DNA from 2 places in the Pseudomonas sp. H3_D04 genome. Region 1 is predicted to be linked to the other one. Evidence: predicted binding sites of a transcription regulator. Region 1 holds the regulator's gene; the other holds the start of a gene.
What was found. The regulator FliA, encoded in region 1, starts transcription of late flagellar genes. The targets are predictions, from matches to a motif close to CTAAAGTTTNNNNNNNNNNNGCCGNTAA.
Positions count from the first base shown of each region.

Region 2: the regulator FliA is predicted to act here: its motif matches at 1,890-1,917, upstream of AB4N91_RS11415 (methyl-accepting chemotaxis protein).

Region 1 covers NZ_CP162801.1:1,081,769-1,085,232, forward strand. The annotation lists gene flhF (flagellar biosynthesis protein FlhF) at 1-749, shown strand, start outside; gene fleN (flagellar synthesis regulator FleN) at 866-1,696, shown strand; gene fliA (RNA polymerase sigma factor FliA) at 1,693-2,433, shown strand; gene AB4N91_RS05200 (chemotaxis response regulator CheY) at 2,601-2,972, shown strand; gene AB4N91_RS05205 (protein phosphatase CheZ) at 2,995-3,464, shown strand, end outside.
Region 2 covers NZ_CP162801.1:2,440,539-2,444,002, forward strand. The annotation lists gene AB4N91_RS11415 (methyl-accepting chemotaxis protein) at 128-1,762, opposite strand; gene AB4N91_RS11420 (undecaprenyl-diphosphate phosphatase) at 2,052-2,882, shown strand; gene AB4N91_RS11425 (DUF1294 domain-containing protein) at 2,879-3,310, shown strand; gene AB4N91_RS11430 (MmcQ/YjbR family DNA-binding protein) at 3,307-3,464, opposite strand, start outside.

The sequences.
Region 1 (3,464 bases):
ACGAACCCCGTCAGGCCTGGCGCATGTTACTGGCGCACCTGGCACGGATGATTGCCACACCGGAAGTCGAACCACTGGAAGAGGGCGGCGTGATTGCCATGGTCGGCCCTGCCGGCATGGGCAAGACCACCACCCTGGCCAAGCTCGCGGCCCGCTACGTGCTCAAATACGGCGCGCAAAACATCGCGCTGGTGAGCATGGACAGCTACCGTATCGGTGCTCAGGAACAATTGAAGACCCTGGGCCGGATTCTCAACGTGTCGGTAACCCACGTCGATCCGGGCCAATCTCTGGTGCAGGCGCTGGACCCCTTGCTGCGCAAGCGCGTGGTGTTGATCGATACCGCCGGCCTCCAGGCCAGCGATCCAGCCCTGCGTATGCAGCTCGAAAGCCTGGCCGGACGGGGCATCAAGTCAAAAAATTATCTGGTTCTGGCAACCACCAGCCAGAAACAGGTTCTAACGGCCGCTTATCATAGTTACAAGCGCTGCGGGCTCGCTGGCTGCATCCTGACTAAACTGGATGAAACGGCAAGTCTGGGCGAGGTGTTGAGCCTGGCGATCAGTCATGAATTGCCGGTGGCTTACCTGACCGATGGCCCGCGTATTCCGGATGATTTGCATCTGCCGCGTCGTCATCAGTTGGTCAGTCGTGCCGTCAGCGTGCAAATGCAAGAAGAACCCAGCGAAGAAGCCATGGCTGACATGTTCGCTGATATTTACCACAGCCCGACCAAGCAGGTTGGCTGAGGTGCTAATGAACCGTTTTTGTACCTACATCGATGGTCTGCCATGCATTGTTCAGTTATTGAGCGCGCAGCCAGTAATGTGGCCTCCGTCTATGCAAGACAAGGTAAAGAAATAACATGGGCAGCATGCATCCCGTACAGGTGATCGCGGTGACCGGCGGCAAAGGTGGCGTCGGGAAGACTAACGTGTCAGTGAACTTGTCCCTGGCTCTAGCTGAGCTCGGCCGGCGCGTCATGCTGCTGGACGCCGATCTGGGGCTGGCGAACGTCGACGTCCTCTTGGGGCTGACACCCAAACGTACCCTGGCCGACGTGATCGAAGGCCGCTGTGAGCTGCGCGACGTTCTGTTGCAGGGCCCCGGCGGTATTCGCATTGTCCCGGCCGCGTCCGGCACACAGAGCATGGTTCATCTGAGCCCGGCTCAGCACGCCGGCCTGATCCAGGCCTTCAGCGATATCGGCGACAACCTCGATGTCTTGGTGATCGACACCGCTGCAGGTATTGGTGACTCGGTAGTCAGTTTCGTCCGCGCAGCGCAAGAGGTCTTGCTGGTGGTGTGCGACGAGCCGACCTCGATCACCGACGCCTACGCGCTGATCAAACTGCTGAACCGCGATTACGGCATGAACCGCTTCCGCGTCCTGGCCAACATGGCCCAGAGCCCGCAGGAAGGTCGCAACCTGTTCGCCAAGTTGACCAAGGTCACGGACCGTTTCCTTGACGTCGCCTTACAATACGTCGGCGCGGTGCCTTACGACGAAAGCGTGCGCAAGGCCGTGCAGAAACAGCGTGCCGTCTACGAAGCCTTCCCGCGTTCCAAATGCGCCCTGGCGTTCAAGGCCATCGCGCAGAAGGTTGACACCTGGCCGCTGCCTGCCAACCCGCGTGGGCACCTGGAGTTTTTCGTCGAGCGCCTCGTGCAACAGACCGCAGGACCCGTCCTATGACAGCCAGTGGCTACAACCTCTACAAGAAGTCGGCACGTGACGCGCAGTACGAGCTGATCGAGCGTTACGCGCCACTGGTCAAACGCATTGCTTACCACTTGCTGGCCCGTCTGCCGGCCAGTGTTCAGGTTGAAGACCTGATCCAGGCCGGGATGATCGGCCTGCTGGAAGTATCGACCAAATATGACGCCAGCAAAGGCGCGAGTTTCGAGACGTACGCGGGCATTCGAATCCGCGGCGCGATGCTCGATGAAGTGCGCAAGGGTGACTGGGCGCCACGCTCGGTTCACCGCAATACCCGCATGGTCAGTGACGCAATTCGCTCGATTGAAGCTAAAACCGGTCGTGACGCTAAAGATCATGAAGTTGCGGCCGAACTCCAATTGAGTCTCGACGATTATTACGGGATTTTGAACGACACCCTGGGCAGCCGGTTATTCAGTTTCGACGATCTGTTGCAGGACGGCGAACACGAAGGGCTGCACGAGGATGGCGCGAGTGCACATCTGGAGCCGTCACGCGATCTGGAAGATGAACGCTTCCAGGCCGCGCTGGCGGACGCGATTGCCAATTTGCCGGAGCGTGAGCGACTGGTGTTGGCGCTGTACTACGACGAAGAGCTGAACCTCAAGGAAATCGGTGAGGTCCTGGGGGTCAGCGAATCGCGGGTCAGCCAGTTACATAGCCAGTGCGCGGCCCGTTTGCGGGGGCGTTTGGGGGAGTGGCGAGCGCGCTGAAGGCAGTGTGGGGGCACTGCGAACGAGGCCGGTGGGGTGTTGAACTGCACCGGTCGCGATCTGTTGTGCTCCAGACAGTCATCGAGTGCATTGCCGGATTGATTGAAATGGCGCGTCCAGGTGCTGGGCGCGTTTAAGACTGCTTGGAGGTCGAATTGGACAAGAACATGAAAATCCTCATCGTTGATGACTTCTCAACGATGCGGCGGATCATAAAAAACCTGTTGCGTGACCTTGGGTTCACCAACACGGTCGAGGCCGACGATGGCACTACTGCCATTCCGGTTCTCAACAGCGGGAGCATCGACTTTCTGGTAACGGACTGGAACATGCCTGGCATGACCGGTATCGATCTGCTGCGTCACGTGCGCGCCGATGAAAAGCTCAAGCACCTGCCGGTGCTGATGGTGACCGCCGAAGCCAAGCGCGAGCAGATTATCGAAGCAGCCCAGGCCGGTGTTAACGGCTATGTGGTCAAACCCTTTACGGCCCAGGCGTTGAAAGAAAAAATCGAGAAGATTTTCGAACGCATCGGTTGATCCACTGCGCCACGGGGGAGCTATGGAGCATAACGAATCTTCACAGGGCGATTTTGAATCGACCCTGAAAAAACACGCGGTCGAACTGGTCGAAAGCCTTGAAAAGGGCAGGTTCGGCGACGCTGTGCAACTGATCCATGAGCTCAATCAGACCCGTGACCGCGGCCTGTACCAGGAAGTGGGCAAGCTCACTCGCGAGCTGCATAGCGCGATCGTCAATTTCCAGATTGACCCGAACATGCCGCAAGCCGAGGAAGTGTCGCAGATCACGGACGCCACCGAGCGCCTGGGGTATGTGGTCAAGCTGACCGAGGCTGCGGCCAACCGCACCATGGACCTGGTGGAAAACGCCACGCCGCTGGTCAATGGCCTGAGCAATGAAGCTCAGGCATTGAGCGCCGACTGGGGGCGCTTCATGCGTCGCGAAGTCGGGGCTGAAGAGTTTCGCGAACTGGCCCGGCGAGTCGACGGTTTCCTGACACGCAGCAGCGA
Region 2 (3,464 bases), 1.4 Mb from region 1:
CGCTCGGCTGCGAAGCAGTCGCAAAGGCGCTATCGCGGTTTACCTGAAAAAACGGGATTGCCTATTCAGGGCCGCTTCGCGGCCCAGCGGGAGCAGGCCCCCTCGCCACAGGGTTCTGTGTCTGCTTTTACACGCGGAACTGTTTGAGCAGGCTGTTAACCTGCTCGCTCAAGTCCTTGAGCCGAACGCTGGCCACACTCGATTGCTCGGCCGCCAGCGCAGTGCTGTGGGACAAGCCTGCCGCCTGGGTGACGTTCTGATTGATGTCTTCCACCACATGGGCTTGCTGCAGGGTTGCACTGGCGATTGATGCGTTCAGCCCGTTGAGGTTGCGCAGCGCCTGGCCGATGGCATTGAGGCTGGCGCCGGCCAGACCGGCCTGTTCGATGGTCAGTTGCGAGGCTCGACTGCTGTCGCCGATCACTTTCACCGCCGCTTCGGAGTGAGTCTGCAGGCGCTCGATCATCGACTGGATCTCCGCCGTGGACTTCTGGGTACGCTGGGCCAACAGGCGCACTTCATCGGCCACCACCGCAAAGCCACGGCCTTGTTCACCGGCGCGGGCAGCCTCGATGGCGGCGTTGAGTGCCAGCAGGTTGGTTTGCTCGGCGATGGAGCGGATCACCTCCAGGACACTGCCAATCTGGGTGCTTTCAGCGGCCAGTGTGCGAATCACTTCCACGGCTTGATCGATGGTGCCGGACAGTTTGTCGATCTGCTGCAAGCTGCCATCAATATTGATCTGCCCCTGCTGCGCCTGGGATTCGGCATCGCGCATTTCGCTGGCCGCATGCTCGGCATTCTTGGCCACGTCCTGCACACCGTAAGTCACTTCGTTGATCGCGGTCGCCACCAGCTCCATCTGCTGGGACTGTTGCTGACTGCGTTGCTGGGCCTGGGCGGCGTCATTGCCCAGTTCACTGGACGACTGGCCCAGGGCGCTCGCGGACACTTGCAGCTCGCTGATCACCCCTCGCAGTTTGGCAGTGAAGGCATTGAAGTGCCGGGCCAGTTGCGTGACTTCATCCTGGCCATGGGTGTCGAGGTTGCGGGTCAGGTCGCTTTCGCCGCTGGCGATGTTGGCCATGGCGTTCACCGTGTCCTGAAGCGGTCGCACGATGCTGCGAGCGATCATGATCACCAGCAACGCCATGATCAGCGCAATCACCAGGCCGACGAACGAAGCCTTCCAGACCTGGCCGTAGAACTCGGCCTGCATGTCATCGATGTACACGCCCGAACCGATCACCCAGCCCCAAGGTTCGAACAATTTGACGTAGGAGGTTTTCCCGACCGGGTCGCTGGCGCCCGGCTTAGGCCAGCGGTAGTTGACCGTACCGGCGCCTTTGGCCTTGGCGACGGCCACCATTTCGTTGAACAGCGCAAAACCGTCCGGGTCGCGGATCGCCGAGAGGTTTTGCCCATCGAGTTTGGGGTTGGCCGGGTGCATCACCATCACCGGCGTCAGGTCGTTGATCCAGAAATAGTCGTTCTGGTCATAACGCAGCCCGCGCACGGCGGTCAGTGCCTGCTTCTGCGCGGCATCGCGGGTGAGTGTGCCGGCGGTTTCCAGGCCGTGGTAGTAAGTCAGAATGCCGCTGGCGGTCTGCACTACGTGCTGGGTTTTCTGGGCTTTTGCCTGGTATAGATCGGTATGGATCTGCTTGAGCATCAACACGCCCAACGTCAACAACATCAATACCGACACAATCAAGATGAGCCACAAGCGTCGGCTGATCGACACACTGCGCAAGCTGTTCATAACGCTGTCACTCCGATTTCTTTTTCTTGTAATAAACGATTGCCAGCATCCAACCACGCTTTGCCGGTCGGGCCTATACGACCCAAGTCTCATTACGCGGCAGCGTTATCGGGGCTTGTCTGATAGGATTTCGGCCCCGCGCGGAAAAACCTGAATCCAAGTTGATTTTTCACGGAGTTTTTACGGCTCCGTCTGGATCCTTTGCGCGCGGGACTTCAGCTACGCTTGGCGCGGTGAACGCTTAAAAAACTAATGGGGCATGCCTTGGCGCATCGCCTTTGGGGGATTGATGGAACTTTGGACCGCCTTGCAGGCATTGATTTTAGGGGTTGTAGAAGGGCTGACGGAATTTTTGCCCATTTCCAGTACCGGTCACCAAATCATAGTCGCGGACTTGCTCAACTTCGGTGGCGAACGCGCGATGGCTTTCAACATCATTATCCAGCTCGGGGCGATCCTGGCGGTGGTGTGGGAATTTCGCCGAAAGATCTTCGACGTGGTCGTCGGTTTGCCGACACAACCAAACGCCCGGCGTTTTACCGCCAACCTGTTGATCGCTTTCCTGCCTGCGGTGGTATTGGGGGTGATTTTTGCCGATCTCATCCACGAATACCTGTTCAACCCGATCACCGTGGCCACGGCCTTGGTCGTGGGCGGGATCGTGATGTTGTGGGCGGAGCAGCGTCAGCATGAAGTGCATGCCCACACTGTCGACGAAATTACCTGGAAAGATGCCTTGAAAGTCGGTTTCGCCCAGTGCCTGGCCATGATTCCCGGGACCTCGCGTTCCGGCTCGACCATCATCGGCGGCTTGCTGTTCGGGTTGTCGCGCAAGACGGCCACCGAGTTCTCGTTCTTTCTGGCGATGCCGACCATGGTCGGTGCGGCGGTGTATTCGGGCTACAAATACCGCGACCTGTTCGTACCGGCTGATCTTCCGGTGTTTGCGATCGGCTTCGTCACGGCGTTCATCTTCGCGATGATTGCCGTCAGAGGCTTGCTGGTGTTCATCGGCAGCCACAGCTACGCGGCATTTGCCTGGTATCGCATTGCGTTCGGCCTGTTCATCCTGGCCACCTGGCAATTTGGCTGGGTCGATTGGGCCGCCGCACGCCCATGAATGACTCCAGCGCGCGCAACAATGCCGGGCGCAGGTCCGGGGGCGAGCGGGTCCAGCACCCTCGGCTGAAATTGCTGGTGTTGGCGATCCTGTGCGCGCTGCCGCTGACAGGCTCGATGTCGTTGTGGCTGCATGGGGTGTCGCTGATTCCGCTGGCGGCTTACGGCATCGTCAGCGTGCTGGCGTTCTTCCTGTACTGGAGCGACAAGCGCAAGGCTCGCGCCGACAGCTGGCGGACACCGGAGAACGTGTTGCACGCGGTGGAGCTGGCGGGCGGTTGGCCGGGTGCCTTGCTGGCCCAGCAAGTGTTTCGGCACAAGACTCGCAAGGTCTCGTTCCAGCTGGTGTTCTGGCTCATTGTGCTGATGCATCAGGTGTTTTGGATCGACCAGCTGTTTCTTGGTGCGCAACTGTTTGCGCTGTTTTAAAGCAGCAGGCTGACCTGGGTGCGCTTGGGCAGCTTGCTCACCACCAGTTGATGGGAACGTTGCAACAACGCCTGAAGTTCCTCGGATCCCAGCGGGTAGGGCGTTTGCATGATGATCCACTGGGCCCGCGCCAGGTACGGCGCCGGGTGAATCC